One region of the Streptomyces diastaticus subsp. diastaticus genome, then DNA from elsewhere that is predicted to be linked to it. Evidence: riboswitches for the same ligand, from Rfam matches in the RefSeq annotation. Region 1 holds a riboswitch; each other region holds the start of a gene.
The links. Region 1 has a riboswitch for cobalamin ahead of metE (5-methyltetrahydropteroyltriglutamate--homocysteine S-methyltransferase). Riboswitches for the same ligand answer to the same signal wherever they lie in the genome.

Region 1 (10,457 bases):
GACCGGGGAAAGAGGGTGGGCCTCCAGCAGCGTGTTGATCTGGGCTTCCATCGCCCTGCGCTGGGTGTGGACGGCGGCGAGCGAGGCGGCCAGGGAGGGCACGACGATATCGAGGGTGCCGGTGCCCGGGACGACGACGGTCTGTTCGTCGAGGGCCTCGAAGATGTCGTCGATCAGCCGCTGGGCCATGCGCGGCGCCTTGGGCCGGATCAGTTCGACGAGTCTGCGGCGGCCGGCTTTGCGCAGGGCGGCCGGGGAGCCGTGACGCTCCAGGAGCCAGGTGACGGCCTGGTGGTCGAGGCGCGGGCCCAGAACACGTTCCAGGCTGGGATGGAACTGAGTGAGCAGGCCGCGTATCCGGTTGCTGGTGCGGGTGGCCTCGGCCGCGAGGTCCTGGTCGAAGCCGACGAGCACGGTCAGCTCGGCGGTGATCTCATCGGTAAGGTCCAGGGAACGCAGGGCGTGCGGCATCGTCCGGGCCGCGTCCGCGATCACCGCCGCGTCCTTGGCGTCGGTCTTGGCCTCGCCCGGGTAGAGGTCGGCGATCCGCCGCATGGCGAGTCCGGGCAGGTAGGCGACCTGGCAGCCCGCGTCCCGGGCCACGGTCAGCGGGAGGGCGCCGATCGAGGCGGGCTGGTCCACGATCACCAACACGGTGCCGAACTTCGCGGTCAGCTTGTCGAGAACGGCCCGCAGTTTCGGTTCGCTGTTGGGCAGCGGCTTGTCGAAGACCTTCTTCCCGGCCGGGGTGAGCCCGTGGCCGTGATGGTTGCTCTTGCCGACGTCCAGGCCGAGGAACACGCCCACGCCTTCGATCTCGAACATCGCGCCCTTCCCAGGGGTGTTGACGGTGCCGGCCTCGGCTCGGGTGTCGTGCTCGCGCATCCACGTTATGCAGACCTGCCGCCCGCGAACCGCCCGGCATTGCACCGGACCGGACGGTGGCCGGACCTCTGATCAGCGTCTCCGACGAACACCCCCGGGCCCGGTGACACCACCCCCCAGGTCATTCCTTCGACAGGGGGACACAGTCATGCCGGGCCCAGAGGCCAGCGGCCCCGTTGCGGAGCCGCAGAAAACATAACGGGGGTGTGCACACCCCAGATGTTGTGTCGTGATGAGAAATTAGGTATACCTAAGTTCGATTACGGTCGGGCGAGTGCCGCCTTTTCGAAGCCCGCCCTGACCCGGCGACGCCGCGTGCCTGCCGGGCCCGTCGGCGCATCTCCGCGGTCAGGGGCGACGAGGTCTCGCGTGACCCGTCCGTGCCGGCGGTGTCGAGTGCCTCGGCCACGGTGTCCAGGAACTCGCTCAGGTCGGTCAGGGTGTCGCGCAGCATGCGCAGCTTGGCGGTCTGGCTGCCGAGCTGTCTGCGCATGGCCAGCAGGCTTTCGAACTGCTTTTCGGGCATGGCGATCATGGGTTTGCCGTCCACGACGACCTGCCGCGGCTTGCCGGGCACTGACGGTCCGCCTTCCTGTCCTTGGTTGTGGCGGTGCTCTCGGAAGGGCCGGGACGCCTGTGGCGTCCCGGCCCACTGCCTTCTTCGGTCAGGAGGCGGGCAGCTCGCTCCGGACGGTGCGGGCGGCGGCGACCAGGTTTTCCAGCGAGGCGCGGGTCTCGGGCCAGGCGCGGGTCTTCAGGCCGCAGTCGGGGTTAACCCACAGCCGCTCGGCCGGGATCGCCTTGAGGCCGGTGCGCAGCAGGTCAGCGGCCTCGTCGGCGCTCGGGACGCGCGGGGAGTGGATGTCGTAGACACCTGGTCCGGCCTCGCGGGGGTAGCCGTGGGCGGCGAGTTCGCGCGCGACCTGCATGTGGGAGCGGGCGGCCTCCAGGCTGATGACGTCGGCGTCGAGGTCGTCGATGGCCTGCACGATGTCGCCGAACTCGGCGTAGCACATGTGGGTGTGGATCTGGGTGTCCGGCCGCACCCCGCTCGTGCTGAGCCGGAACGCCTCGGTGGCCCACGCCAGGTAGGCGTCCCGGTCGGCGGCCCGCAGCGGCAGGGTCTCGCGCAGCGCGGGCTCGTCCACCTGGATGACCGAGGTGCCGGCCGCCTCCAGGTCGTTGACCTCGTCGCGCAGGGCGAGGGCGACCTGGCGGGCGGTGTCGCCGAGGGGCTGGTCGTCGCGGACGAAGGACCAGGCCAGCATGGTGACCGGTCCGGTCAGCATGCCCTTGACGGGCCGGTCGCTGAGCGACTGGACGTACGAGGTCCAGCGCACGGTCATCGGCTCGGGGCGGGAGATGTCGCCGGCCAGGATCGGCGGGCGGACGTAGCGGGTGCCGTAGGACTGGACCCAGCCGTGCTGGGTGGCGAGGTAGCCGGTGAGCTGTTCGGCGAAGTACTGGACCATGTCGTTGCGTTCGGGCTCGCCGTGCACCAGGACGTCCAGGCCGGTCTTCTCCTGGAAGGAGATCACTTCCTGGATCTCTGCCTTGATGCGCTCCTCGTATCCGGCGGTGTCGATGCGCCCGGCACGCAGGTCGGCGCGGGCGGTGCGCAGTTCGCCGGTCTGCGGGAAGGAGCCGATGGTGGTCGTGGGCAGCAGGGGCAGCCTGAGGTGGGCGCGCTGGGCGGCGGTGCGCTCGGCGTACGGCTGGGAACGGCGGGCGTCTGCGTCCATCACGGCCTCGGCACGGGACCGGACGGCGGGGTCGCGGGTGATCGGCGAGCTCGTACGTGAGGCGAGGCCGGCGCGGTTGGCGGCGAGTTCCCCGGTGATGGCGTCGGTGCCCTGGGCGAGGCCCTTGGCGAGCGTGACGACCTCGGCGGTCTTCTGCTGGGCGAAGGCCAGCCAGCGCAGGATTTGCGGATCGACGTCCTTTTCCGCGGACGCGTCCAGGGGGACGTGGAGGAGGGAGCAGGAAGCGGCGACGTCGACGCGGTCGGCGAGGCCGAGGAGGGTTCCGAGGGTGGACAGCGACTTCTGCAGGTCGTTGATCCAGATGTTCCGGCCGTTGACGACACCGGCGACCAGGCGCTTGCCGGGCAGCCCGCCGACGGCCGCGAGGGCGTCCAGGTTGGCGGCCGCGGCATCGGTGAAGTCGAGCGCGAGTCCCTCGACCGGGGCCTGCGCCAGGATCGGCAGTGCGTCCCCGAGCCGGTCGAAGTAGGAGGCCACGAGCAGCTTGGGCCGGTCGGTGAGAGCACCGAGATTGCGGTAGGCGCGCTCGGCGGCGTTCAGCTCGGCCGGGGTACGGTCCTGCACGAGGCCGGGTTCATCGAGCTGCACCCACTCTGCGCCGGCCGCGCGCAGGTCGGCGAGCACTTCCGCGTACACGGGCAGTAGCCGGTCCAGGAGGGTCAGCGGCTCGAAGTCGGCGGGTACGCCCGGGGCGGGCTTGGCCAGCAGAAGATACGTCACGGGGCCGACCAGCACGGGCCGGGCGGTGAGTCCCTGGGCGAGGGCTTCCTTCAGCTCGCCGACCTGCTTGCCGGAGTCGGCCGTGAAGACGGTGTCGGGACCCAGCTCGGGGACCAGGTAGTGGTAGTTGGTGTCGAACCACTTGGTCATCTCCAGCGGACCGACATCCTGGGTACCGCGCGCCATCGCGAAGTAGCCGTCCGTCGCGTCGGCCTCGACCGCGGAGCGGTGCCGCTCGGGGATCGCGCCGACCATGACGGTGGTGTCCAGGACGTGGTCGTAGTACGAGAAGTCACCGGTGGGCACCTCGTGGACGCCAGCGTCGGCGAGCCGTTGCCGGTTGTTCCGGCGGAGTTCGGCGGCGGTGGCTTGGAGGGCGTCGGCGGTGACGCGGCCCTTCCAGTAGCCTTCGATCGCCTTCTTCAGTTCCCGGTTCGGGCCCTGGCGGGGGTAGCCGTACACGGTGGCCCGTGCTGCCGCGGCTGCGGACTTGGCTGTCACGGAGATCTCCTTCGCGAGATGAATCCCTGAGATCCCGGAGACGGGACGAGAGCGCGAAGGGTGTGACGGACCGGACGGACCCGACCTCGCGCGGCACTGGCGCGGTCGTTCCGTCTGGTGTGTTCGCCGACCCGCCCTCGAGGTCACCGGGATGTCCGCGCACGGATCGGTCCGCGCGCGGGCAGTTGGCAGGTCTTCGGACTCGCGGGCACGTCCTTCGTCGTAAAGGACACCTACTGGCCGTCGCTTCCCAGGCCCGGTACGTCGGACCCAGTGCGTATGACGGCGGTCGTTCCCGCTCACCGCTGCGGGGCAGTCCCGGATTCCCACCGGGTTCCCTCTTGCGACACCCCGACTGGCGGACGGGGCGAACCAGCTGCTGCGGTCACCCTACGGGGTGGCGCCGCGAAAGGAAGAGTGCCGTCCATCATGCGGAAGGCGGGTCGGGCGTCCCGGCGGGTGGCAGCGGTGAGGGGCGGCGAACGCCGCACTCGCGCTCACCGCCCCTTCCCGCCGTGCCGCAGGGACCCTCACCCCTGTGGCGCCGCGGGCCCCTCGGCCCGCGTCGTACCAGGCCCTCAGCCCTGGGCGTAGCTGTGGAACCCCCGGCCGGACTTCCGGCCCAGCAGTCCCGCCTCCACCATCCGCTGGAGCAGCGGAGGAGGAGCGTAAAGAGACTCGCGGAACTCGTCGTAGAGGGACTCCGCGATGGACACCACGGTGTCCAGGCCGATGAGGTCGGCCAGTTTCAGCGGTCCCATCGGGTGGGCGCAGCCCAGTTCCATGCCCGCGTCGATGTCGGCGGCGGTGGCGAACCCGGACTCCGCCATCCGCACGGCCGAGAGCAGGTAGGGGATGAGCAACGCGTTGACGACGAAGCCGGCCCGGTCCTTGGAGCGGACAACCGTCTTGCCGAGCGTCCGGGACGCGAAGTCCTCCACCAGGACGGTCGTCCCGGCCGACGTGTGCAGCGAGGTGACCACCTCGACCAGCGGCAGGACGGGAACGGGGTTGAAGAAGTGCAGGCCGACGACCCGGTCCGCCCGGGAGGTGGCCATGCCGAGCCGCATCACGGGCAGGGAGGAGGTGTTGGTGGCGAGGACGGCTGCGGGGTCTTCGACGATCTTGTCCAGGGCGGCGAAGACCTCGGTCTTGGCGTTCGGATTCTCGATGACGGCCTCGATGATGAGCTGCCGGTCGGCGAGATCGTCCAGGCTGCCGGTGAAGACGAGCCGGGTACGGGCGTCGGCGGCGGCCTCGCGGCTCAGCTTGCCGCGTCGTACGGCTCGGTCCAGGGAGCCGGCGATCCGGTCCCGCGCGGCGCGTGCGGCGACCGCGTCCACCTCGCAGACCACGGTGTCCAGTCCGGCCCGCGCACAGACCTCGGCGATCCCCGCGCCCATCTGCCCGCCGCCGACCACGCCGACGCGGGTGACGCCGGCGCTCACACCTGCACCTGCGATCGGCGCACGAGGTGGCGGGTGTAGGCGTCGGGGGTGAAGAACAGCGGCAACTCACCCGCCAGCGCGGTCTGCTCGAAGAGGGGGCGGATGTTTTCGGCCGAGGCCCACGGGTATTCGGCGCCGAGCGCCGTGATCTCGTCGGCGAGCAGTTCGAGCACCGTCTCGCGGTCGATCACCCGATGCCGCAGCCACTGCCAGATCTGCACGCGGGCGATCTCGGCGGTGGCCGCGTCCTCCATCAGCCCGTCGAGGGCGACCGCGCCCTGGCCGCGCAACCAGGCGGCGTAGTACCGCAGTGTGACGGAGATATTGGTGCGCACCCCGTCAGCGGTGGGCGGCCCGCTGATCCGGCGCACGGACAGCAGGTCGGCCGGGGCGACCTCGACGTCGTCGCGGGTGCGGTCGAGCTGGTGGGGCCGCTCACCGAGAACGCCGTCGAACACGTCGCGGCAGACGCGGACGAGTGCCGGATGGGCGACCCAGGAGCCGTCGAAGCCGTCTTCGGCCTCCCGCTCCTTGTCGAGGCGGACCTTGGTGAAAGCGGCCTCGTTCGCGGCCGGGTCCTTGCCCGGCACCTGGGCGGCCATGCCGCCGATGGCGTGCGCGCCGCGCCGGTGGCAGGTGCGCACGAGGAGTTCGGTGTACGCCCGCATGAAGGGGGCGGTCATCGTGACCTTCGCCCGGTCCGGGAGGAGGAAGTCGGTGCGGTGGCCGAAGGTCTTGATGATGCTGAAGAGGTAGTCCCATCGGCCGGCGTTCAGTCCCGCGCTGTGTTCGCGCAGTTCGTGGAGGATCTCCTCCATCTCGAACGCGGCGGTGATCGTCTCGATGAGGACGGTGGCGCGGATCGTGCCGCGCGGGATGCCCAGCAGCTCCTGGGCGAGCAGGAAGACGTCGTTCCACAGCCGGGCCTCGTACCTGTTCTCCAGCTTGGGGAGGTAGAAGTAGGGGCCGTACCCGGCGTCGATCTGCCGCTGGGCGCAGTGGAAGAAGTACAGGCCGAAGTCGACGAGCGCGGCGGGCACCGGGCGGCCGTCGTACTCCAGGTGCTCCTCGTCGAGGTGCCAGCCGCGCGGCCGGACCATGATGGTGGCGAGCCGGTCCCCCAGCCGGTACTCCTTGCCCTCGGGCGTGGTGAAGTCGATCCGGCGCTCGATGGCGTCCAGGAGGGTGAGCTGCCCGCCGACGACGTTGTCCCACAGCGGGGCGGTGGCGTCCTCGAAGTCCGCCATCCACACCTTGGCACCGCTGTTGAGGGCGTTGACGGCCATGCGGCGCTCCGGCGGCCCGGTGATCTCCACCCGGCGGTCGGTCAGACCGGGCGCGGGCGGCGCCACGCGCCAGTCGGCGTCGGCCCGGACGCGGGCGGTGACCATGGGGAAGTCGAGAGGCGAGCCGGACGCCAGTCGCAGTACCTGCCGGCGGCGTTCCTTCATCAAGTCCCGTCGACGCGACGCGAACGCCTCGACGAGCTTGCCGACGAAGGCGAGAGCGGCCGGGGTGAGGATCTCGTCGTGCCGGTGACCGGGCGCGGCGAGGACACGGAGCTGCTGGTGGGTGGGTGCGGTGGTGGTCATCGGGCTCTCCTGGGAGGTGGGAGCGGAGGGGGACGGAGACGGTTCGTCCCCCTCCGCCGGCGGGGCCGGCCGCACGCGGGGCGTCCGGCTCGGCGGCCTAGTGGAACTGCTCTTCCTCCGTGGACCCGGCCAGCGCGGTCGTGGAGGAGGCCGGGTTGACGGCCGTGGAGACGAGATCGAAGTAGCCGGTGCCGACCTCGCGCTGGTGCTTGACGGCGGTGAAGCCCTGCGCCTGCGCGGCGAACTCCTTCTCCTGGAGATCCACGTAGGCGGTCATGCCGTGCTCGGCGTAGCCACGGGCCAGGTCGAACATGCCGTGGTTGAGGGAGTGGAACCCGGCCAGGGTGATGAACTGGAACTTGTAGCCCATGGCGCCCAGCTCGCGCTGGAACTTGGCGATCTGGTCGTCGTCCAGCGCGGCCTTCCAGTTGAAGGACGGGGAGCAGTTGTAGGCCAGCATCTGGTCCGGGTACCGCGCGTGGATCGCCTCGGCGAACTCGCGGGCCTGCGCCAGGTCCGGGGTGCCGGTCTCCACCCAGATCAGGTCGGCGTACGGGGCGTAGGCCAGACCGCGGGCGATGACCGGGGCCATCCCGTTCCGTACTCGGTAGAAGCCCTCCGCCGTGCGCTCGCCGGTGACGAACTCGGCGTCGCGCTCGTCGACGTCGCTGGTGAGCAGGTTGGCGGCGAGGGCGTCGGTGCGGGCGATGACGACGGTCGGCACGTCGGCGATGTCGGCGGCCAGGCGGGCCGCGTTCAGGGTGCGGATGTGCTGCGAGGTGGGGACGAGGACCTTGCCACCGAGGTGCCCGCACTTCTTCTCCGAGGCGAGCTGGTCCTCGTAGTGGATGCCGGCCGCACCCGCCGCGATCATCGCCTTGGTCAGCTCGAAGGCGTTCAGCGGGCCGCCGAACCCGGCCTCGGCGTCGGCCACGATGGGCGCGAGCCAGTCGGTGGTGTCGCCGGCGTTCTCGGCGGTGGCGATCTGGTCGGCGCGCAGCAGCGCGTTGTTGATCCGACGCACCACCTGCGGCACCGAGTTGGCGGGGTAGAGGCTCTGGTCGGGGTAGGTGTGGCCGGCCTGGTTGGCGTCGGCGGCGACCTGCCAGCCGGACAGGTAGATCGCCTGGAGCCCGGCCTTCACCTGCTGCACCGCCTGGCCGCCGGTCAGGGCGCCGAGCGCGTGGACGTAGTCGAGCTCGTGCAGCTGCCGCCACAGCCGTTCGGCGCCGCGCCGGGCCAGGGTGGCCTCCTCGCGGACGCTGCCGGACAGCCGGACCACGTCCTCGGCGCTGTAGGTGCGCTCGATGCCCCGCCAGCGCGGGTCGGTGGCCCAGCGCCGGGCCAGTTCCTCGGCCGCCTGCGTGCTCGTCCTCGCGTCCGCCATGACTGTCTCCGTCTCCTCGGTCTGTACTGGCTGCCAATTCCACCGTCCGGATGAACGGAGGTGGCACTACGTGTCGTCGTACGGGGATGCGGCCCGCCGTCACCTGGGAGGTGGAGCTGAGCAGTGTTGCCGGCGCAGATACCCGCCGCTGCCGGGATCTCCGACGTCAGGGCAGAAATCGTGCCCCGGTTCCGGGCTGTACCTGCCGGGTCCGGCGGGCCGCACTACGACTCTGGCACTGGCACTGAGTGCCATCAAGCGGGGACGTCTGCCAATCCTTGCGAATCTTCTCGCCGCTTTTTGCCAATGTTGCGAAGGCTCGGAGGGGGGATGTCTCCCTTACGCTGAACCGCGACGGAGGCCCAGCTGCCGAGGGAGCGGTTCGGTGAGCAAGACGTACGCGGGTGCGCGGCTGCGACGACTGCGCGAGGAGCGCCGGATGAGCCAGGCGGACCTCGCCCGCGTGCTCGCCATCTCCCCGAGCTACCTCAACCAGATGGAGCACGACTCCCGCCCCCTCACCGTGCCCGTCCTGCTGCGGTTGACCGAGGCGTTCGGCGTGGACCCGGGCTTCTTCTCCGAGCGGGACACCACGCGCCTGCTGGCCGACCTCCGTGAAGCCCTCGCCGGCGAGATCGCCGAGTCCAAGGTGTCCGCGGCCGATCTCGGTGACCTGGCCGCCCGGCTGCCCGGCGTCGCCAAGGTCCTGCTCGACCTCGGCCGCCGCAACCAGGAGCTGTCCGAACGCCTGGCCGGGGCGGCGGACGGCCGGGACCGGGACCGGGGAACCACCTCCACGCCGCACGAGCAGGTCCGTGACTTCTTCTACCGCCGCCAGAACTACCTCCACGACACCGACCTGGCGGCCGAACGCCTCGCCGCGGAGATCGGAGTAAGGCCGGGGGAGGTGATCGGGGCCCTCACCACGAGACTCGCCAAGGAGCACGGCGTTCACCTGGCCGCCGCGCCCGGCGCACGGCTGCACCGCTACGACGACGCAAGCCGCACCCTTCACCTGTCCTCGCGGCTACGGCCCGGTCAGCGGGCCTTCCGCATGGCGACCCAACTGGCGATGCTCGAACACGGCGAGGGCCTCGACCGGCTGGCCACCGAGGACTTCCCGCCCGGATCGCCCACCCACGCGCTCGCCCGCATCGGCATCGCCAACTACTTCGCAGCCGCGCTCATCCTGCCCTACGCCGCCTTTCACACGGCGGCCGAGGAAGCCCGCTACGACATCGAACGTCTCACCGACCACTTCGGTCTCGGCTACGAGACCATCTGCCATCGGCTCAGCACCCTCCAGCGCCCCAGGCTCCGCGGGGTGCCGTTCTCCTTCGTCCGCGTCGACCGAGCGGGCAACCTTTCAAAACGCCAGTCGGCGACCGGCTTCCACTTCTCCCGAGCCGGCGGCACCTGCCCTCTCTGGAACGTCTACGAGGCGTTCGCCGCCCCGGGACGCATCCACATCCAGATTGCCGAAATGCCCGACGGGCAGCGGTACTTGTGGACCGCGCGAGCCGTCACCCGCCACCGCGGAGGCTGGGGCGAGCCCGGCAGGACCTACGCCGTCGGTCTCGGCTGCGAGATCCGCCACGCCCACCGCCTCGTCTACTCCGACGGCCTCGACCTCACCAGCGCCTCCGCGGCCACCCCCATCGGCATGGGCTGTCGCGTCTGTGAACGCCTTGACTGCTCCCAGCGGGCCGCACCACCCCTCGGCCGGCAGCTGCTCATCGACCAGAACAGCAGCACCTTCGTGCCCTTCCCGGTCGAGGACATCCAGGCCGTCGACTGACGAGAGCAGCGGATCTTTCGGCAGGCGCACGATCGTGCCGCTCGAAGACTCCGAGCCTGGCCAGAAGTCCCAGAAGAGTCCCAGGGATACTCCGCGACCCCCTTCCTGCCTCACGTTCGCCAGGTCAGAAGGGGTTTCGGTCTAACTGATCGTTTCAGAATGAGGTTCGCAGGCGGCGGAGGCATATGAGGCTGCAGGCCAGTTCGAGCAGGCCCTGGTGAAGATGGGCGCGTCGCTCGTAGCGGATGCGGAGCCGTTTGAACTGGTGCAGCCAGGCGAAGGTGCGCTCGACCACCCAGCGCACCTTGCCCAGTCCTGAGCCGTGGGCGACACCGCGTCGGGCGATCACCGGTTCAACGCCGC
Region 2 (10,457 bases), on a different contig from region 1:
GAGCGCCGCACCGCAGCAGGTGAGAAGGAGGGCGCCCATCGCGAGGGGCGGCCACCGCAGGGCGAGGAGCAGACCGATGAAGCCGGCTGTGCGGATCACCAGTGCCCAGACCATCGTGCGGCGCAGCCCGACGCGTTCGGCCATCGCTCCGCCGACCACCCCTCCCGAGAACTGCACCAGGGAGGCGACCGCGAGGATCACCCCGACCGTCCCCAGTCCCATGTCCAGTCGCTCGTGCAGGAAGACGGACATGAACGGAAGCACCATGAAACTTCCGAGAGGGATGAGGAAGGAGCTGAAGAGGAGGAAGCGCAGTGGTCCGCTCAGCGTGGCGAGTGTCTGTCGCAGGCCTGGTGGCCGGTGCGTCTGTTCGTCAGGCACCTGACACCTCGGGAGCGCCCCGGACGGCGCCGGGCGCTGCCTCGGTGACGACCCGGACGCCGTTCGCCGCCGCGACCGCGTGGTGCGTGGCGAGTTCGGCTGTCTCTCCCTCGGCGTAGACGATGCCCGCGTACCCCCTGCTGTCGTCCAGGTGCTCGATGAGGGTGCCCATCCGCTTCGTCGGGTACCAGGCGGGACGGCCGGGCAGCGTCGGTAGCCTGTCCAGGCCCGCCACCCCGGTGAGGATTCCTGGAGCGGCCGGATAGCCGAGAACGAAGGCCACGGCTGGCCCGCCTGGGAGTTCGGCGTCGATGAGGCCGGGACGCCGGCCCAGAGCCGTCTCCAGCACCGCTTCGTAGACGTTGGTTCCGAGGGCCGTGCACATGCCCTCACCAACGAGCGCTCCGCCGATCCTCGGGTTGATCTCGATCACCTCCGGACCGTCCGAGGTCAACGCGAACTCGGTGTGCGAGAACCGGTCGGTGTACCCCACGGCCCGGAGGACCTGCACTATCCACCGTTCCAGTTCCTCCTGGCGCCGCGACGGGAAGCGCACCGGGAATGACGTGATCTCCTCCCGGAAGTACGGTTCCGCGGACATGACTCGACTGGAGACGCCGAGCAGCCGAGTGTGTCCTTCCCACGTCAGTGTCTCGGCGCTGTAGACCGGCCCGGTGAAGAACGGTTCGGCGAAGAGCTGCCCCATGAGGCTGCGCCCGGTGGCCTCGTGCAGTGCCGTCGTCAACTCGGCCTCGTCCCGTACGAGCCAGACGTTCTGGCTGCCGGTCCCGGCCGTGTCCTTGAGGACCGCCAGCAGGCCGACCTCCTTGAGGACGAGCTGGGCGGCGTCCGGTGCTCCCAGGAAGCCCTCCAGAGCCCGGCCTCGGGACAGCCCGGCTTTCTGGAGGCGGTTGCGGACGGAGGGCTTGTCCCGGGTGAGGCGAAGTACCGAGGGGTCGAGTCCGGGCAGGCGGAAACGTGCGGCGAGTTCCGAGCCGACCAGCATCCAGGTGGCCGTGGAGCTGACCAGACCTCTCAGATCCGGCACGGCCCTCATGACCTCGGCCACCCGGTCCACGTCGAAGGTGTCGGCCTCGACCACGTCGAGCGCCCCCGGAGGGAGTCGGTCGAGTTCGTAGGCGTAGTAGGAGGGGTCCCGCGTCACCAGGACGAGACGCTCGTCCAGCAGATCGGCCGCGCTGACCAGGCGTCCGAGGCCGAAGGTGAGCAGTTCCAGGCAGACGATGCTCATGCCGCCTCCGTCCGGTGCGCAGCACTGGCCTGCGAACGGTTCCAGGCCATGACCGACCAGGGCATGGTCATGGCCGCGGGCGTCGCGACCTCGGCCGGCTTGAGGGAGGCGATGTCGAGTGCCTCGGCGTGCCGGGCGTAGACGCGTTCCACGTACCGGTGGCCGGTGTCCGCGCCGATGACCACGTGGACGCGGTCGGGCCGATGGCGGCTCTCGTGTGTGGCCGCGAGGTAGCTCGCCCCGGTGGACAGCCCGGCGAAGACCGCGTGCTCCTTCAGCAGGGCGACGGCGCCGGACATGGCGTGGGTGAAGTTCATCCAGTGCACGGTGTCGTAGAGGTGATGCCGGACGTTGTCGAACGGGATGGCGGAGCCGATGCCCGCGATGATGGCTTCCGGGTCGTGGTGGTCCTGGCTGCCGAAGGTGACGCTGCCGAAGGGTTGGACGCCCACCACCCGGACTCGCGAGTCCTGGGTGCGGAGCCGCTCGGCCAGCCCGCCGGTCGACGCGCCCGAGCCGACGCCGCCGACGAGGGTGAGCGGGCGCCCCGGAAGTTCTTCCGCTATGCGGTCGGCGACCTCCTGGTATCCGAGGTAGTGGATGGCGTCGTGGTACTGGCGCATCCAATGGCGGTCGGGGTGGCGGTCCAGGATCTCCTTCACCCGTCGTACGCGCAGTTCCTGGTCGAGCTTGAGATCGCTGGAAGGGCGTACCTGCTCCACCTCCGCGCCGAGTACCTCCAGTTGAGCCAAAGTCGTCGCGTCGACCGTGGTGGAGGCCACGATGCGACACCGCATCCCGTAGCGGTGGCAGGCGAGGGCCAGCGCGTAGGCGTAGATGCCGCTGGAGCTGTCCATCAGGGTCTGTCCGGGCCGGACCACACCCTCGTCCAGCAGGTGACGCACGGCTCCCAGGGCGGAGTAGATCTTCATCGACTCGAATCGGAGCAGTACGAGTCCGTGGTCGAGGCGCACCAGGTCCGGCGCCTTCAGGGCGTCGGCGACATGGGGGTGGATCACCTGAATCCTCCTTGGGCGAAAGAGCACTGATGGCCCAGCGACGCGAAGAACGCCGTCAGGTCCGAGCGGGTGCGGCCGGAGAAGGGGCGGCAGAAGAGGTATCCGACCAGGCAGCCGGTGTGGGCGACGAAGACGCCGTCGGCTCCGAAACGTCCCTGGTGAGCGAGGACCGTTTCGAAGGTCTCTTTGGGCAGTACCTCTTGGGAGAGCGCCGCGCTCTGCGTCGAGGCGCGGGCGACGGCCACGGGGTCGCGAGCGGAGAAGCCGTCGAGCAGACCGGTGAGAGCCTGTCCGTACGCGTCCGGCCTTCGGCGGTAGAACTGCTGCAATGAGCCCTTTCCAACCTGACGATGTGGGCCGGTGGTTGGCGGGTTATGCGAAGCGGTGAAGCTCCTGGTAGACGGGTTCACGACCAAGATCACCCGTGCCGACCAGGAGCTTCGCGTGCTTGTCTACCCATCGGCGATCGACCTGTCCAGTGACCATCTGCGCCACCTCGCCGGACGCCTGGCTGCGCGCCGTCGTGAGATCGGCACCCGGTGGCGGCGCATCACGCCGGGCCGCCAGGCCCTTCTGGTTCTGGCGCATCTGCGCTGCGGTGACACCTACGCCCAGCTTGCCGCCGGGTTCGGCATCGGGGTCGCAACGGTTTACCGCTATGTCCGCGAGGCGATAGAAGTCCTGGCCACGCTCGCTCCCAGCCTGGCCCAGGTCATGCGGACCGCGAGCCGCCTGGCCTTTGTGATCCTCGACGGCACCCTGCTGCCGATCGACCGAATCGCCGCCGACACCCGGTACTACTCCGGCAAACACAAACGTCACGGCATGAACGTCCAGGTTCTCACCGACCCGTTCGGCCGCCTGCTGTGGGCTTCGCCCGCGCTGCCCGGCTCCACCCACGACCTGACTGCGGCCCGCACTCACGGGATCATCGAAGCTCTCGCCGCTGCCGAACTCAAGTGCTGGGCGGACAAGGCATACCAAGGTGCCGGCTGCCCGGTCCGGGTGCCCTTCCGTGGCCGTCGCCTCAAGCGGTGGCAGCGCCGGCACAACAGCACGCACGCCAAGATCCGCTGCCTCGGCGAGCAGGCCATGGCCACCCTGAAGGGCTGGCGACTGCTACGGAAGCTCCGCTGCAGCACGAACCGGATCACCGACGTGGTGAAGGCCGTTCTCGTCCTGCACCACGCGACAGCGTGAGGTGGGAAAACCCTCAATGTCCTCGTGACCGCTTCGGTGTCCACCACGCCCGGCTCAGTGATGTACGCGGTGTGGAAACGCAGTGCGGTGCCCAGGCGCCGCACTATCCGGTGCCGGTTGCTCAGGTGGAGGGCGAACTCGTCGAGGAAGACGCTGTCGGCACGCTCGATCGACGAGAGGACGCGTAGCACCGTGTCCAGGTCGTAGGGGATGCCGAGGTAGGTGTGGAGGCAGCGCAGCGTGGCCACGATGTCAGCGGTCGAACTTGCCATCCCCACACCGACACGGAGCTCGGACTGATGGCTCCAGGTCCCCGACGGCGGCGCCAGGCCGTGGTGGTCCAGGAACAGGCGAGCGGCCTCGGCCGCCTTCGGGCGGAGCCCGGCCCTCTTCTGCGGGGCGGCGCCCGGGGTGAAGCCCACTCGGGCGGTCAGACCGTGTACCGGAAAAGAGACCAGGGCGATGTCGGAGTCGTCGCCGGAAGGCAGGGGGCCTTGGTACAGCTCGCCCAGGGTCCCATGGCACGCTCCCCAGACCGTCGGCGAGCGCGGAGCGTGGTTCTCAAGGACCTCCGGTAAGGAGTTCAGCACCGTCGGCCCCCCTCTGGCCGACGGGCCACGGCGGGGTCTTCGGTCGGGGAGAAGTGGCGGAAAAGGGACACGGGCTCGCTCTCCTTCCGACGCCGTGCACCAGACACGGGCGAGGAGGAGGACAGGTCGCGGCGCGCTCGCCGCGAAGGCGCCGTGACCGTCGACCCGGTCCTCGAGGTCGCAGTGGTCGGACCCGCCAGACAACTTCGGGCGGGTGCGGCCGGCAGGTGACCGGGCTTGCGGGAAGTGCCACGGCGCCTCGGTCTGGCTGGAGGCCAGGTGCGTGGCGTCGGAGTTCGGGGGTTCTCGCACACCGTTGCGGGACAGCCCCGGATTTCCACCGGGTTCCCTCTTACGCCGTACCAGTGCGGTCACTTGGTACGGAGCGATTGCAGCGTCAGCGTAGACGCGGTGCCTCCGATGCGACAGGGGGCGGTTCAGCGGTGTCCTGATGTGAGTGGTGGGGGAGGGAGGAGCGGTACGGAAGTACACACGTGAGACAGCAGTGTTGATCTGTGGCCGGAAAACGACTGCGTCCGACTGGCCTGTCCCGTCACACTGGGCCCCACGACCTCACCGAGCGCTCGGTGACCGACCCTGGAGGCTTCGCCTTGTCGCCAGAAACGGCTTCCCAGGACGAGACGGAGAGAGGCTCCGGTAAGAACCGGGGCCGTGTGGGAGGGCGCGTCACCCTTCGCGGTGATCTTCGCCTCGCCGTGCCGGACGCCGCCGCCGCGGTCGGGGTCACCGCCGCCGTCTTCGTCTTCCTGTACGTCCGGATGGAGTCCGGTACCTCCGCGACAGTCGCGGTCATGCCCTTCATGGACGACGCCCGCACGTACTGGATCTACCTGCTCAGTCAGGCGTTCGGCTGGTCCGCCCTGTTGTGGGCGTGGGGGACGGTGATGATCGGTCTGCTGGTCTCCGGTACCAGGCCTGAAGCGCTGCGCGTCTCGCCGCAGACCCTGGAGCGCTGGCACCGCACGACCAGCCTCACCACGATGGCGCTGATGCTGGCGCACGCCCTCATGTTCGCCGCGGAACTGGTCCGGTACGAGGCGCAGCTCGGCTGGGCCGAACGACTGTGGGCAGCCTTCGCTGACTCCTTCGTCCCCGGCTGGTACGACTCGGGAACAGGCCAGATCGCCATCCCCATCGGGCAGGCCGCTCTCTACCTGGCCGTGCCGCTGGGGCTGCTCTTCTACGTGCGCCACCGCATCGGAGCGAGGACCTGGCGGGTTTTGCACCGCTTCGTGATCGTCGTCTACGTGCTCAGCGTCTGGCACACGCTGCTGTACGGCACCAACGTCTGGTACGGCGAGTGGCCACGCACCGTGCTCTGGCTGCTCCAGATTCCTGTCGCCGTCCTGCTGCTGGCGAGGCTGGTCGGGCCGGCGCGACGGAGTGAACGGCTGGGCAAACCGGAGTCGGTCCGCCGGCTTTCGGGGTGGACCTTGCGAGCCGCGGGCCGCGTCGTCGTGGCAGGTGTAGCGGTGGCTCTGCTCGTCGTGGCGCTCTCGGGACGGGACGGGGGGCGCGAGCGGCCAGTGGAGCCGCCCTCCACCAGTCCGCATCCGCACCACAGCTGACGGTCCCGGAGGTGGACGACGACCGCCGTCGTGCCGGCGGTCGTACGGTTCAGTCCCTGCTCCGGTTCCCAGGTGTGCGGCTCGCGACAACCTTGAGGACAAAGCGGCATATGACGGGTTCGCATCGATGCGGAACGAGCCCTTCCCCGTCACCATGGCGGACTGTGAGCCACACCGAGAGCCTCGTGCGTGCCGTGCGGGCCCTCCTTTTCGCGCTGGTGTGCGTGAGCCTCGCGGGGAGCGGCCACGCGCTCTCCTCCGCGCATGCGGTCTCCCCGGAGGTGCTGGTCGCGGCGTTCTGGTCGATCGTCGTGGCCGCGTGGTTCGCCGCCGGACGGGCCCGCGGACCCCTCGCCATCTGCGCGGGGACGCTCGGCACCCAACTTCTGCTGCACGCGGCTTTCAGCTGGGCCCACACCGTTCCTGAACCGGGCTCGTCCTCTCACGCGTACCCAGGTGCGCACATGGGAGGGGCCGGGATGCCGGACGCGGCGAACCCCTTCGCCTGAAACACGCTGGCGACCGGTGACACTTCTTCCATGACGGCCGCCCACCTTCTCGCGGCCCTGGGCTGCGCCTGGTGGCTGTCCCACGGAGAGCGGGCGCTGACGCAGCTGGCCCACGTGGCGAGCGCGGAGTTCGTCCGGACCTTCCGCATGCCGCTTCCGGGGCCCTTGGTGGTTGTCCGGCCGCGTAGCTTCCCGGCTCCCCGGTCCGCTCCCGCAGCCGGTCACCTCGTACTCGGGCACGTGGTCACGCGGCGCGGTCCACCGGTCGGCTCCCGCCGCCCCGCAGACGCTTTCGACCGCGTTCCGGAGGCCGACCTCGCACCGACCCCGCCGCGTCTCGTCCATCCCTGACCCAGGGGGGCCGGGCGAACCGGCTCCACCCCGGCACCCGCCACCGCGCGGGCAGCCAGTGTGCTCCCACACCGGCGTGCCGCCCCCCCCCAGGGATACGACATCACTGACACCACCGGCGTCCCGGACGCCCGCCCCGCCCCACCGAAAGCCGTGGCCGAGCACGTAGCGCAGAAACCCCCGGGGACGAGTGCCTGGTCCGCGATGCGGCCCCTGGTACTGCGCCTGCACTTCTTCGCCGGCCTGCTGGTAGCTCCGTTCCTCCTGGTCACAGCCTTGAGCGGAATGCTCTACGCGCTGTCGATCCCAGGTGAGAAGCTCGTCTACCGGCACGAGTTGAGCGTCTCCGCACCCGAGAACGGCACGCGTCTGCCGTTGGAACAGCAGGTGGAGGCAGCGCGGGCAGCGCACCCTGAGCTCGAGGTCACGTCGGTCTGGGCTCCCGCCGAGGCCGAGGACACCACCCGGGTGCTCTTCGCGGACCCGTCGCTGGGGGCTTCCAAGTCCCAGGCGGTCTTCGTCGACCCCTACACCGCGGAGGTCCGCGGGGAACTGGTCCAGTACGGCAGCTCCGGCGCGCTCCCGCTGCGCACCTGGATATCCGAGTTCCACCGCCACCTGCACCTGGGCGAACCCGGGCGGATCTACAGCGAACTGGCCGCGAGCTGGCTCTGGGTGGTCGTCCTCGGAGGCGTCATGCTCTGGATCGGGCGCCGGCGCGGCAGGCCGGGCGCACGCGGTTTCCTCCTGCCGCGCCGAGGAATGGACAAGGGCCGTTCCCGCACCTTGAACCGGCACGCTGTCCTCGGTGTCTGGGCCGCGGTGGGGCTGATCATGATCTCTGCCACGGGGCTGACCTGGTCCACGTACGCCGGTGCCCGGATCGGCGCGGTGCAGGACGGCCTGGGCAGCGCGACGCCTGTGCTCGGTGCCGAGTTCACCCCGGGGGAGGAGGGCGCTGCCCACGACGAGCACGCGGGACACGAAGGTCACGGCGGCCAGCACACGGGCGGATCCGAGGCTAGCGGCCCGGACGTCGGCCTGGACGCCGCCGTGGCGGCCGCGGCGGCCCGTGGGGTGGACGCCGGCGTCGTCGTCACGATGCCCACGGATGGCCAGGGGTACAAGGTCGCTGAGTCCGACAAGCAGGTCCCCGTGCATCTGGATGCCGTCTCCGTGGACCCGCGGAACGGCGAGATCCTGTCCGAGCTGCGTTTCGCCGACTACCCCCTGCCGGCCAAGCTGACCCGGTTCGGCATCGACGCGCACATGGGGTACCTGTTCGGCCTGCCGAATCAGCTCGCCCTGGCGGCGCTGGTGGGAGTGCTGCTGCTCCTCATCGTGTGGGGCTATCGCATGTGGTGGCTCCGGCGTCCGGCAGGGCGCACGGTGGGCAAACCGATGCCCAGGGGCGGGCTCCGCGCTCTGCCTGTCGGTCTGCTCGTCCCGCTGATTGCCGTGGTGGCCTTCGTCGGGTGGTTCCTCCCGCTGCTCGGCATCAGCCTGCTGGTCTTCCTGGCGATCGATGTGCTGCTCGGGCTCCGGGCGCGACGGTCTCCGGAAGGTCGGCCGGTGAGCTGACCGTTACCGGGTGTGGCTGGGTCAGGCCCTGGCCCAGCCACACCCGGTGACCGGGAGGGGCATTGTGGTGCACTCGCGCCGCCCTTTCGTGATCGCCCGAACGAGTGCTGTGACGCCCTTCACCCTGACGCTGGGGAACTCGGACGAGGTGGTGATCGACTTCTGAGTCGTCACGAGCCGTCGACCCCTTCACGGCTCGCGCTGAGAACGTCGAGGAGCACTCCGTGGAACTGACGGCCACCACCGTGACCCGAGCGGGAACTGTCCGGTCCGTACCGCCCCCCGCGCTGGGGGGCTTCCTCCTCCTGCTGGCGGCGCTCTTCGTCGGCGCCTACGTGGTGGGGAACGCGGTGGGGCCCGTAGCGCCCGGCATGCACGCACCCGGGACCACGGGGGACGCGCCGTCCAGTGAGAAGGACGCGCCGATGCACCACGGAAGCGGTCACTGATGACGCCCGAGACGGCGGACACGATGGTGGTCACGGACCTCGTCGTGGACGGGATGACGTGCGCGGCCTGCGTCCGGCGGGTCGAGCGGAAACTGGGCAGGCTGGAGGGCGTCACGGCGGAGGTGAACCTCGCCACGGGCCTGGCTCGGGTCAGCCACCCCGCCGGGGTGACCAGCGGTGAACTGACATCTGTAGTCGAGGCCGCGGGGTACACAGCGCGCCAAGTAGCACCGAAGGCACAGGAACGGCCCGGCGGAAGACCGGGACCGGCCGCGAGTGAGGCCCGGCAAGAACGCGAACGGCTGCTTGTCACCGCGGCTCTGTCGCTGCCTGTCCTTGTCCTGTCGATGGCGCCCTCGCTGCAGTTCGACAACTGGCAGTGGCTGTGCTTCATGCTCACCGCGCCGGTTGCCACCTGGGGTGCCTGGCCCTTCCACCGCCGTGCACTGACCGGCATCCGGCACGCCACCGCCACCATGGACACGCTGGTCTCGCTGGGGGTGCTCGCCTCGTTCTGCTGGTCGTCGTACGCCCTCTTTCTGGGTGGGGCAGGGGCTGCCGGCATGCGGATGCCGTTCAGTCTGGTGCCCTCGGCGTCCGACGGGATGGCGCATGTCTATCTCGAAGCAGCAGTGGGCGTTCCGCTTTTCGTGCTCCTGGGGCGGTACCTGGAGAGCCGGGCACGGCGGGGGACGGGCGCGGCCCTGCGGTCGCTCGCTCGTCTCGCGGCGAAGGAGGTGACGGTACGGCGCGGCGGTGTGGATGAGCTGTTGCCCATCGAACGGCTGATGGTCGGCGAGGTGTTCCTGGTCCGTCCCGGTGAGCGCGCTGCCACGGACGGAGAGGTGGCCGAGGGCAGCTCCGCCGTCGACCTCTCCCTGGTCACCGGGGAGTCGGAACCCGTCGAGGTGGGGCCGGGCAGTCCGGTGGCCGGCGGATCGGTCAACGTGGGCGGTCTTCTCCTGGTGCGTGCCACGGCGGTCGGCAGGGACACCCAGCTCGCCCGGATCACGCAGCTGGTCACGGACGCCCAGGCGGGAAAGGCGCAGGCTCAGCGGCTGGCCGACACCATCGCGGGTGTCTTCGTCCCCGTGGTCATGGCGCTCGCAGCCACGACACTCGGCTTCTGGCTCGGTTCCGGCGCGGACCCCCAGGCGGCGGTCACGGCCGGCGTCGCGGTGCTGGTCGTCGCCTGCCCGTGCGCGCTCGGCCTGGCGACACCGACCGCCCTGATGGCGGCCACCGGTCGTGGGGCGCAACTGGGTGTGCTGGTCAGGGGAGCGCAGGCGCTTGAGGGCCTACAGCACGTCGACACCGTGGTGCTCGACAAGACGGGAACCCTGACCTCGGGGCACGTGTCCGTCGGGCGGGTCACCGTCGTCGCCGGAGAACTGAGGACACCGGACGTCCTGCGCCTGGCGGGCGCCGTCGAGCACGGCTCGGAGCATCCGCTGGGCCGGGCGCTCTCGCTCCACGCTCGCCGTGCCGCCGGGGACGAGGGGCTGCCGCACGTGACGGGTTTCCGGTCCACCGCCG
Region 3 (10,457 bases), on a different contig from region 1:
GACCCCCGCGAGACGGGTGCGGCCAACGGCCTGAACACCCTGATGCGGTCGGTCGGCACTTCCCTGTCCAGCGCCGTCATCGGCATGGTGCTGGCGCGCACGGCCGTCCCGTTCGGCGGGGTGGAACTGCCGTCGATGACCGGGTTCCGGCTGGCGTTCCTGATCGCCACGGGGGCGGTCGCCGTCGGGGTGGTGGTGGCCTTCTTCCTCCCGGCCCGGACCCCGGGCCGGCCCGAGCACGTGCCCGCCCCGCTCCCCGGTGAGCCCGCCGCCGCGACGCCGGGCGGACCCTACGCGCTGACCGGCAGGGTGCGCGATGCCGACGGGACGCCCGTGGCCCGCGCCAACGTCACCCTGCTCACCCCGGGCGGCGTGCAGACCGCCCGGACCACCGCCGACGAGGCGGGCGCCTTCCGGCTGACCGCGCCGGGGCCCGGCCGCCACCTCCTGGTCGCCTCGGCGAGCGGGCACGCCCCGCACGCCCTGACGGTGCACACCGACGGCGCCGGGACACCGGAGCCCGTGGAACTGGTGACGGGCCGGACCAGGGCCGGGGCGGCGCTCGCGCCCTGACCTCGGGCCCCGCCGCCCCGCCGGTCCGCGCACCGGGGACGTGCGGCACGATGGGTCGGCCGTCGCCCCCCCATTCGCGCACTTGGAGCCTCCCGCATGGAACAGCAGGCCGCCGCCGTCCCCGCCGCCCCGGTCCTCGCGGCGTTCGAGAACGCCAAGGGCTTCATGCCCGTCGACGAGGGGCTGGCGCTGTACGACGCGGCCGTACGGGCGGCCGGGCTGGGGCTTCCGCTGCTGGAGGTCGGCACGTACTGCGGGCGTTCCACGGTGCTGCTGGCCGACGCGGCCCGGCGGGCGGGCGTCCTCGCGCTCACCGTCGACCACCACCGGGGCAGCGAGGAGCAGCAGCCCGGCTGGGAGTACCACGACCCCAAGGTGGTCGACCCGGTGGTCGGCCGGATGGACACCCTGCCGACCTTCCGCAGGACGCTGCACGCGGCGGGTCTGGAGGAGCACGTGGTGGCGCTGGTCGGCCGGTCCCCGCAGGTGGCGGCGGTGTGGCAGGGCCCGCTCGGCCTGGTCTTCGTCGACGGCGGCCACACCGACGAGCACGCGAGCGGCGACTACGAGGGCTGGGCGCCGAAGGTGGCGGACGGGGGCCTGCTGGTGATCCACGACGTCTTCCCCGACCCGGCCGACGGCGGCCAGGCCCCGTACCGGATCTTTCTGCGGGCGCTGGAGTCGGGCCTGTTCACGGAGGTCTCGGTGACAGGTTCGCTGCGAGTGCTCCGCAAGTCCGCGCCGGACGCCGGGCGCCGATAGCATCGCGGGCGTGTCGTACGACGGGGAAGCAGACGAGGGGCACCGCCCGGCGGGCCGCCGGTGGGGGCTGGTGGCCGCGGCGGCCGTGGTGCCCGCCGCGCTGGCCGGCTGGCTGCTGTGGCAGGCGCTGGGCGCCGGCGGGGACGACGGTGAGGACGGGCGGGGCACGGCCGCGCCCTCGGTGAGCGCGCCCGCCTCGCCCTCCGGGGAGCCGTCGCCGGAACCGGACGAGGAGGCGTCGGCGGAACCGTCCGGGAAGCCCTCCTCCGGCACCGAGTCCTCCCGGAAGCCGGCCTCGGGCCCGCTGGCGGGCAGGACCGTGGTGGTCGACCCGGGCCACAACCCGGGGAACCGGAACCACCCGGCCGAGATCAACCGGCAGGTCGACGTGGGGACGCACCGCAAGGAGTGCGACACCACCGGGACCTCCACCAACGACGGGTACGCGGAGGCGGAGTTCACCCTCGACGTGGCGCACCGGCTGCGCGATGTGCTCGAAGAGCGGGGCGCCACCGTCAAGTTGACCCAGGACGGCGACCGGCCGTTCGGCCCGTGCGTCGACGAGCGGGCCCGGATCGGCAACGAGGCGAAGGCCGACGCCGTCGTCTCCGTGCACGCCGACGGCTCCACCGCCGCGGGCCACCGGGGCTTCCACGTGATCCTTCCGGCCGCCGTGCACGGTGGTGGCGCCGACACCCGGCCGATCGTCACCGCCTCCCGGCGCCTCGGTGAGCGCATCGCGGGCAAGCTGGTGGAGCACACCGGTTCCGCGCCCTCCAACTACATCGGCGGCGGCACCGGACTCGACGTCCGCGACGACCTCGGCGGACTCAACCTCTCCAGGGTCCCCAAGGTCTTCGTGGAGTGCGGCAACATGCGCGACCCCCAGGACGCCGCTCTGCTGAAGGACGAGGACTGGCGTCAGAAGGCGGCCCGCGGGATGGCCGACGGCATCACCCTCCACCTGCGCGGGTAGGTGTCGACCGGCGCCCGGGGAGCGGCTCGGGGGGAGGCTGTGCAGGTCTTGACAGACCTCCTTTCCCGGCAGACACCCCACGGGGACGGGCGGTAGTGTCCTCCGTACGATGGGGGGTCACCCCCCACGCTTCGCACCGGCCCTGAGCCAGGGCGACAGCGGACGCCCACTTGACCACGAGACGACTGACGAAGGACCTGAAGTGAATATCCGCTCTCTCACACGAGGTGACGGCGTGGTGATCGTGGCAGCGGTGCTGCTGTTCGTCGCCTCGTTCCTCTCCACCTGGAGCTGTGACGGCTCAGCCTGCGCGGGCGTGGAGCTCCCGATGGCGTGGGACAACGGAGCCCTCGTGATGGGTGTCTACCTCGCCGGCGTCATCGGGGCCGCGCTGATCGTGGTCGCCCGGATGCTCCCGAACCCCCTCAAGGTCGCCGGCCTCGACCTCGCCCAGGCCGGCATCGTCATCTCCGTCTTCGCCGCGTGGAGCGCGCTCGGCGCCATCTTCGACCCGGGTGGCTCGCTGGACACCGGCAGCGCCGGCCCGGACGCGGGTGCCGGTCTCATCCTCGGCCTGATCGCCGCGCTGATCCTGGCGGGCGCCGCCGTCGCCACTCCGCTGGTCCCCGCGCTCAAGGGCGCCCTCATCGGCGCTCCCAAGCCGCAGACCCCGCAGCCGTACGGCGGTCAGCCGCAGGGCGGTTACGGCTACCCGGGCGCCCCGCAGCAGCCCTACGGCGCCCAGCCCGGCCAGCCCCAGTCGTACGGCGGCCAGCCCTTCGACGCCCAGCAGGCCCAGGGCCAGCAGGCGCCCCAGCCGCAGCAGCAGGCACAGCCTCAGGCGCCGTCGCAGGGCGGGGAGTTCGCGCCGTTCTGGTTCGCGGTGCCGGTGGCCCGCCCGCTCTACGGCGAGGACGGCGCGCCGACGCCGATCGCCGAACTGGCCCCGGGCAACTGGTACCTGGCGGTCGAGCAGCGCGGTGCGGCGCTGATCGCGCAGACCCAGGAGGGCCGCCGCGGCGTCCTCCAGGACACCACGGGCATCCAGCGCGGCTGACCGCGCGGCCCCACGAGGCGGCCCCGCCCTCCGGAGAGATCCGGAGGGCGGGGCCGCTTCGCGTGCAGGGGGTGCGGTGCGGGTCAGCAGCACTCGGGGGCGGGGCCGGCCGGGAGCCGGGCGCCGGAGAACACGGCGCAGGTCGGCTCGTCACCGCCGAGCGCGGCGACCGCGAGGAGCAGCGACCCGGCGGTCCAGGTGGTGAGTTCGCGCGGCCAGACGGTGTCGTCCTCGAAGACGTACCCGGTCCAGTACAGGCCGCTCGCGGCGTCGCGCAGGTGCTGGACGGACTGGAGGATCTCCAGGGCCCGGTCGGACTCGCCGATCACCCAGAGGGTGAGGGCCAGTTCGCAGCTCTCGCCGCCGGTGACCCACGGGTTGGGCACGACGCAGCGCACGCCGAGCTTCGGGACGACGAAGCGGTCCCAGCCCTCGTCGATGCGGGCCTTGGCCTCCTCGCCGGTGACGGCGCCGCCGAGGACGGGGTAGTACCAGTCCATCGAGTAGCGGTCCTTGTCGAGGAACCGCTCGGGGTGGCGGCGGATCGCGTGGGCGAGCAGGCCGGTGGCGCGTTCCCAGTCGGGCCGGGGCTCCTCGCGCTGCTCGGCGATGGCCAGGGCGCAGCGCAGCGCCTGGTGGATGGAGGAGGAGCCGGTGAGCAGCGCGTCGGTGACGGCGGTGCCGTCGGCCTCGCGCTTCCAGCCGATCTGCCCGCCGGGCTGCTGGAGGGCGAGGACGTGCTCGACGGCGGCGGCGACCACCGGCCACATCCGGTCGAGGAAGGCGTCGTCGCCGGTGGCCAGGTAGTGGTGCCAGACGCCGACCGCGACATAGGCGGTGAAGTTGGACTCACGGCCCCGGTCGGTGGGTTCCTCGGCCACGCCGTCGGCGTACGCGGCGTACCAGGACCCGTCGGGAAGCTGATGGCGGGCCAGCCAGTCGTAGGCGCGCGCGGCGGCCTCGTGCTCGCCGGCGGCGTCGAGCGCCATGGCGGTCTCGGTGTGGTCCCACGGGTCGAGGTGGTGCCCGCGGAACCACGGTATGGCTCCGTCGGCGCGCTGCACGGAGAGCAGGCCGGCGACGGTGGCGCGGGCCTGCTGCTCGGTGAGGACCCCGGGCAGGACCAGGTGCTCCGTCCGGGGCGACGTCACTTGGCGGCCGCCGTCGGGGTGTGCGGCTTGGTGGCGTAGGCGACGAAGCTCTTGCCGACGACCGGGTTGAGCAGTTGCTCGGCGACCCGCGTCAGGGCGGGCTTCTTCATGATGTCCCAGACCAGCAGCTTGTGGTACGCCCGCACCGGCAGCGCCTTGTCGTTGTCGACGCCGAAGGCGCACTTGAGCCACCAGTAGGGGCTGTGCAGGGCGTGCGCGTGGTGGGTGCCGTAGGGCTTGAGGCCCGCGCCGCGCATCTTGGCGATCAGTTCGTCGGCCTTGTAGATGCGGATGTGGCCGCCCTCGACCTCGTGGTACTCGTCCGAGAGAGCCCAGCAGATCTTCTCGGGTCCGTAGCGGGGCACGGTGACGGCGATGCGGCCGCCGGGCTTGAGCACGCGGACCATCTCGGCGAGGACGCCCTTGTCGTCGGGGATGTGCTCCATCACCTCGGAGATGATGACGACGTCGAAGGACTCGTCGGGGAAGGGCAGGTTGAGGGCGTCGCCCTCCATCGCGGTGGCGGTGGCTCCGGCGGGGGCCTCACCGGCCTCCTTCATCGCCGCGAACCAGGTGGCGACCTCGCGGATCTCCTCGGCGTTCTGGTCCAGCGCGACCACCTGCGCGCCGCGCCGGTAGCACTCGAAGGCGTGGCGGCCCGCGCCGCAGCCCAGATCGAGCACGCGGTCGCCTGCGGCGAGCGGGAAGCGGGTGAAGTCGACGGTCAGCACGTGGACCTGCTTTCGCGGTCGGGTCGGGCGGTGGTGGCCGGGGCGGCGGGGCGGCCCGGGCTCCCGGCGATGGCCTGGCGGTAGTGGGCGACCGTGCCGAGGGCGGCCTGGCGCCAGGTGAACTTGGCGAGGACGCGGGCGCGGCCCGCGGTGCCGAGGCGGCGGCGCAGCCCGGGGTCGGCGAGGAGCCTGCCGAGGGCGGTGGCGAGGGCTCCGGCGTCGCCGGGCGGCACGGCGAGGCAGGTGTCGCCGTCGGCCCCGGCGACCTCGGGGATGGCGCCGCCGGTGGTGGCGACCAGCGGGGTGCCGGTGGCCATGGCCTCGGCGGCGGGCAGCGAGAACCCCTCGTAGAGGGAGGGGACGCAGGCGATCTCGGCGGAGCGGATCAGGTCGACCAGTTCGGTGTCGCTGATGCCCTTGACGAACTCGATGGCGCCGGTCAGGCCGAACCGCTCGATGGCCTGGGCGACGGGCCCGTCCTCGGCGGGGCGTCCGACGACGACCAGGTGGGCGTCGGGGTTCTCGGTGCGGAGTTTGGCGAGCGCCTCCACCAGGTGGACGAGGCCCTTGAGCGGCACGTCGGCGCTGGAGGTGGTGACGATCCTGCCGGGCACCTCGGCGACGGACGGGTCGGGCGAGAAGAGGTCGGTGTCGGCACCGATGTGGACGACGTGGACCCGCTCGGGGCGGACGCCGAAATGGCCGACGATCTCCTGACGGGAGGTACCGGAGACGGTGAGCACCGAGGGCAGCTTCCGGGCGACACGTTTCTGCATCCGCGTGAAGCCGTACCAGCGGCGGACCGAGAGGCGGCGCGTGAAGGAGCCGGCGGCGGCCAGCTCCAGCTGCCGGTCGACGGTGATGGGGTGGTGCACGGTGGTGACGAGCGGGGCGCCGAGCGCGCGGGCACCGCCGAGCAGGCCGTAGCCGAGCGTCTGGTTGTCGTGGATCACGTCGAACCGCCCGGCGAGGGCCGCGAGGTGACGGCGGGCGCGCAGGCTGAAGGTGAGCGGCTCGGGGAAGCCGCCGGTCCACATGGTGGCGACCTCCAGCGCGTCCACCCAGTCGCGGTACTCGCCACGGCCCGGGGTGCGGAACGGGTCGGGCTGGCGGTAGAGGTCGAGGCTGGCCAGCTCGGTCAGCTCGACACCCTCGTCGAGGACGGGGTAGGGCTGGGCACCGATGACCTCGACGTGGTGGCCGAGGCGGGCCAGTTCGCGGGAGAGGTGGCGGACGTAGACACCCTGACCGCCGCAGAAGGGGTCGCCCTTGTAGGTGAGGAGGGCGATGCGCAGGGGCCGGCCCTCGTCCGCGGATCGATCGCCCGAGGCCGGTTCCGGGGCGGGTTCCTGTCGCGCGGGGTCCGCCTCCATGGCCTCAGCGGTCACTACCCGGCCCCCTTCTGCCAGCCCGACGTCCCGGGAGGTTACGCCGGGACTCCGATCCGCAACAAGTTCGGCGCGGTCGGTCTTGATCGTTCACGAAGCATCGAATCTACCGGCAGGTAGCCCGTTCAGGACCCCCGGAACAGGTGATTCGCACCACGGCCGGGACCGGGGCGCCGTACGGGCTCCCGGCCCCCGCGACCGCCCGGACGGCGGCCCCGGCCCACGGTCCGCCCGCACCGGTACAGTGACCGGGTCGTCGTCAGGACCGTGTGAGGGGAAGCCGGTGGGAATCCGGCGCTGACCCGCAGCCGTGAGCCGCCCGCCAGTCGGGCCGGCACAGCCGGAATGCCTCCTCGGACTCATGACCGGCTCACGCCGCCGGAGACCTCCGGCGGCCGGCACCGTCGAGGCATACGGAGCCGGAGCCCGGCGCTTGCGTGCGCCCGTGCCCGGCTTCCTTCAGGAGAGGGCTCCCACCCATGACCGTCCGTCGCAGCGCCCTGGCGCTCACCGCGCTGACCGCACTGACGGCGGCGTCGGCCGCCTTCGCTCCGGCCGCCGTCGCCGAGGACTCCCCCGCCCCGTCCGTCAAGAAGCTGCCCTCGGGCCTGTACGGCGACAGCGACCCGGCCTACGACGGCGTCTACCGCCAGTCCCTCGCGCTGCTCGCGCAGCACACCGCCGGGGTCGAGCCGGCCGCGAAGGCCGTCGACTGGCTGACCGGCCAGCAGTGTGAGGACGGTTCCTTCGCCCCGTTCCGCGCCGACCCGTCGTCCGACTGCGACGCGAAGACGCAGGTCGACACCAACCAGACGGCCACCGCCGTGCAGGCGCTCGCCGCGCTCGGCGGCCACGACGAGGCGGTCGGCAAGGCCGTCGACTGGCTGAAGGCGGCGCAGAACGACGACGGCGGCTGGGGGTACGTGCCCGGCGGCGACACCGACACCAACTCGACCTCGCTGGTGGTCGGCGCCCTCGCCGCCACCGGCACGAAGGCCGACACGGTCACCTCGAAGAAGGACAAGACCCCCGAGGACGCCCTGCTCGGCCTCAGCCTGAAGTGCGCCGACGGCGGGGCCTTCGCCTTCCAGCCGGAGAAGAACGGCGACCTCACCGCCAACGAGGACGCCACCGCCGCCGGAGTCCTCGGCGGCCTCGGCTCCTCCCTCGTCGTCACGGAGGGCGAGTCCGCCGCGCAGACCGCTTGCGAGAAGCCGGCCGACGCCCGCGCGGCCGCCGCCAACGGCGCCGCCCACCTCGCCGACGTCCTCAAGAAGGACGGCCACCTGACCTCCGCCATGCCGGGCGCCGAGGACCAGCCCGACACCGGCAACACCGCCGACGCGGTGACCGCGCTCCACGCGGCCGGGCTGACCGACGCCGCGAAGAAGCCGCTGGCCTGGCTGGAGAAGAACGGCCCGGCCTGGGCGAAGCAGTCCGGCCCGTCCGCCTGGGCCCAGCTCGTCCTGACCGCCCACGCCACCGGCACCGACCCTCGCTCCTTCGGCGGAACCGACCTGGTCGCCGGGTTGAACGCCACCGGCCCCGCGCCGAAGTCCGCGGAGGACACGCCCAGTGCCGAGGACTCCGCGAAGCAGGCGGCGGACGAGGACGGCCCGCAGATCAGCGTCTGGTGGATCGTCGGGGTCGGCCTGCTCGTCGGCGCGGGCGTCGGCCTGATGATCAGCCTGCGCAACAAGTCCGGCCGCAAGTGACCCCCGGCCTCGCCGCGTCCCGCCCCGCCCGCCGCACCCTGCGGGCGGGGTTCGCGCTGCTCCTCGGCCTGCTGGCGGCCGTGCTCCTGGCGGCACCCGCGCAGGCCGCCGGGTACCGGTACTGGTCGTTCTGGGAGCGCGAGGGCTCCACGTGGAGCTACGCCACCCAGGGACCGGCCCAGCTCCGCCCGGACGACGGCTCGGTGCAAGGGTTCCGGTTCGCGGTGAGCGCGGAGGCGGACGACTCCGCCGCGCCCCGCTCGAAGGCGGCCTTCGCCAAGATCTGCGAGGACACCGACGAGCGCGCGGGGCGCAAGCGGATCGCGCTCGTCCTCGACTTCGGCACCGCTGCCGACGCCCCCGGGGGCGAGCGCCCGCCGAAGCCCCGTACCGCCTGTGCCAGCGTGGAGGAGGACGCCAGTACCGCCGACGCGCTGGCGGCCGTCGCCCCGCCGCTGCGGTACGACTCCTCGGCGATGCTCTGCGCCATCGACGGCTACCCGGCGGCCGGGTGCGGCGAGCAGGTCCCGGGGGCGGGCAAGCCGTCCGCCGAGGCGTCCTCCGACGCCTCCCCCGGAACCGAGGAGGCGGACTCCGGTTCCGCTCCGGGTGGGGGCGGTCCTTCGGCCGGGCTCCTCGTCGGGGGCGGTGCGGTGGCCGTGCTGGGCGTGGCGGCCTTCTGGCAGTCCCGCCGCCGGCGCGGCTGAGCGGCTGGTCACGATGGCGCACGGCCCTCTTCAGCAGGCCCGCCGGCTACGCCCGGCACTGCTCGCCCCGCTCGCGACGCGCTCCAACGCGCTGCACGCCGGGGCGTGGTGGCTGTGGGCGCTGGGGCTGGCCGCGGCGGCCTCGCGGACCCGCAACCCGCTGCTGCTGGCCCTGCTGATCGGCGTCGCCGGGTACGTGGTCGCGGCGCGCCGCACCAGCTCGCCGTGGGCGCGCAGCTACGGCGCCTTCGTCAAGCTCGGCCTGGTGATCATCGCCATCAGGCTGCTCTTCGCCATGGTCCTGGGCTCACCGGTGCCGGGCACCCACGTGCTGTTCACCCTGCCCGAGGTACCGCTGCCGGAGTGGGCGCGCGGGGTGCGGCTCGGCGGCAGGGTGACCGCCGAGGGGCTGCTGTTCGCGCTGTACGACGCGTTGCGGCTGGCGACCCTGCTCATCTGCGTCGGTGCGGCCAACGCGCTGGCCAGCCCGGCGCGGTTGCTGAAGTCCCTGCCGGGCGCGCTGTACGAGGCGGGCGTCGCCGTGGTGGTCGCCATGACCTTCGCCCCGAACCTGGTCGCCGACGTCCGCCGGCTGCGCGCGGCCCGGCGGCTGCGCGGCCGGCCGGACCGGGGACTGCGCGGCCTGTTCCAGGTCGGGCTGCCCGTCCTGGAGGGGGCGCTGGAGCGGTCGGTCGCGCTGGCCGCCGCGATGGACGCGCGCGGGTACGGCCGGACCGCCGCCGTCCCGTCCGCCGTCCGGCGCACCACCGCCGTACTGACCGTGGGCGGCCTGATCGGCGTCTGCCTCGGCACGTACGGACTCCTCGCCGACCAGGGCGGCGGGTTCGGCGTCCCGGTGCTGGCGCTCGGGCTGGCGGCGGCACTGGCCGGGCTGTGGCTCGGCGGGCGGCGGAGCGTGCGCAGCCGGTACCGGCCGGACCGGTGGGGGGTGCGTGCCTGGGTGGTCGCCGGTTCGGGAGTGGCGGTCGCCGCGCTCCTCGTCCGGCTCGGCTCGCTGGCGCCGGAGCAGCTCGACCCGCCGACGGTGCCGCTGGCCGCCCCGGAGCTGCCCCTGTGGCCTGCGGCGGTGGTGCTGCTGGGACTGGTCCCGGCGTTCGTGGCACCCCGGCCTTCGGAGGGGACGTGAGCGGCGGGGTGGTCGGCGGCGGTGCGGTGGTGCGGTGGCAGGGCTCTCCTGGAGGTGCGGTGTGATCAGGTTCGAGGACGTCTCGGTGCGGTACGACGGTGCGCCCGGGCCGACGGTGCGCGGGGTGGACCTCACGGTCGAGGAGGGCGAGCTGATGCTGCTCGTCGGCCCGTCGGGGGTCGGCAAGTCGACTCTGCTGGGAGCGGTCAACGGCCTCGTGCCGCACTTCACCGGTGGCACCCTGCACGGC

Region 2: it holds a riboswitch for cobalamin, as region 1 does, so the genes downstream of both, Sdia_RS30620 (GHMP family kinase ATP-binding protein) here and metE (5-methyltetrahydropteroyltriglutamate--homocysteine S-methyltransferase) in region 1, are expected to answer to the same signal.
Region 3: it holds a riboswitch for cobalamin, as region 1 does, so the genes downstream of both, Sdia_RS10015 (SCO2321 family membrane protein) here and metE (5-methyltetrahydropteroyltriglutamate--homocysteine S-methyltransferase) in region 1, are expected to answer to the same signal.

The regions. Positions count from the first base shown of each region.
Region 1 covers NZ_BLLN01000005.1:29,132-39,588, reverse strand. Annotated here, with positions in the region: gene Sdia_RS18035 (IS110 family RNA-guided transposase) at 1-825, opposite strand, end outside; gene Sdia_RS18030 (hypothetical protein) at 1,136-1,462, opposite strand; gene metE (5-methyltetrahydropteroyltriglutamate--homocysteine S-methyltransferase) at 1,551-3,869, opposite strand; cobalamin riboswitch at 4,052-4,248, opposite strand; gene Sdia_RS18020 (3-hydroxybutyryl-CoA dehydrogenase) at 4,448-5,317, opposite strand; gene aceB (malate synthase A) at 5,314-6,909, opposite strand; gene aceA (isocitrate lyase) at 7,007-8,296, opposite strand; gene Sdia_RS18005 (short-chain fatty acyl-CoA regulator family protein) at 8,682-10,094, shown strand; one part of gene Sdia_RS18000 (IS5 family transposase) at 10,249-10,457, opposite strand, start outside.
Region 2 covers NZ_BLLN01000003.1:2,136,975-2,147,431, forward strand. Annotated here, with positions in the region: gene Sdia_RS17400 (MFS transporter) at 1-381, opposite strand, end outside; gene Sdia_RS17405 (ATP-grasp domain-containing protein) at 374-1,633, opposite strand; gene Sdia_RS17410 (cysteine synthase family protein) at 1,630-2,652, opposite strand; gene Sdia_RS17415 (hypothetical protein) at 2,649-2,981, opposite strand; gene Sdia_RS17420 (transposase family protein) at 3,097-3,852, shown strand; partial or broken gene Sdia_RS30620 (GHMP family kinase ATP-binding protein) at 4,026-4,442, opposite strand; cobalamin riboswitch at 4,666-4,817, opposite strand; gene Sdia_RS17430 (ferric reductase-like transmembrane domain-containing protein) at 5,117-6,031, shown strand; gene Sdia_RS17435 (hypothetical protein) at 6,196-6,540, shown strand; gene Sdia_RS17440 (PepSY-associated TM helix domain-containing protein) at 6,994-8,472, shown strand; gene Sdia_RS17445 (hypothetical protein) at 8,697-8,921, shown strand; gene Sdia_RS17450 (heavy metal translocating P-type ATPase) at 8,921-10,457, shown strand, end outside.
Region 3 covers NZ_BLLN01000003.1:352,956-363,412, reverse strand. Annotated here, with positions in the region: gene Sdia_RS10050 (MFS transporter) at 1-573, shown strand, start outside; gene Sdia_RS10045 (class I SAM-dependent methyltransferase) at 670-1,335, shown strand; gene Sdia_RS10040 (N-acetylmuramoyl-L-alanine amidase) at 1,406-2,311, shown strand; gene Sdia_RS10035 (hypothetical protein) at 2,514-3,368, shown strand; gene Sdia_RS10030 (prenyltransferase/squalene oxidase repeat-containing protein) at 3,452-4,519, opposite strand; gene Sdia_RS10025 (class I SAM-dependent methyltransferase) at 4,516-5,250, opposite strand; gene Sdia_RS10020 (glycosyltransferase family 4 protein) at 5,244-6,638, opposite strand; cobalamin riboswitch at 6,872-7,009, shown strand; gene Sdia_RS10015 (SCO2321 family membrane protein) at 7,118-8,353, shown strand; gene Sdia_RS10010 (SCO2322 family protein) at 8,350-9,060, shown strand; gene Sdia_RS10005 (CbiQ family ECF transporter T component) at 9,074-10,207, shown strand; gene Sdia_RS10000 (ABC transporter ATP-binding protein) at 10,269-10,457, shown strand, end outside.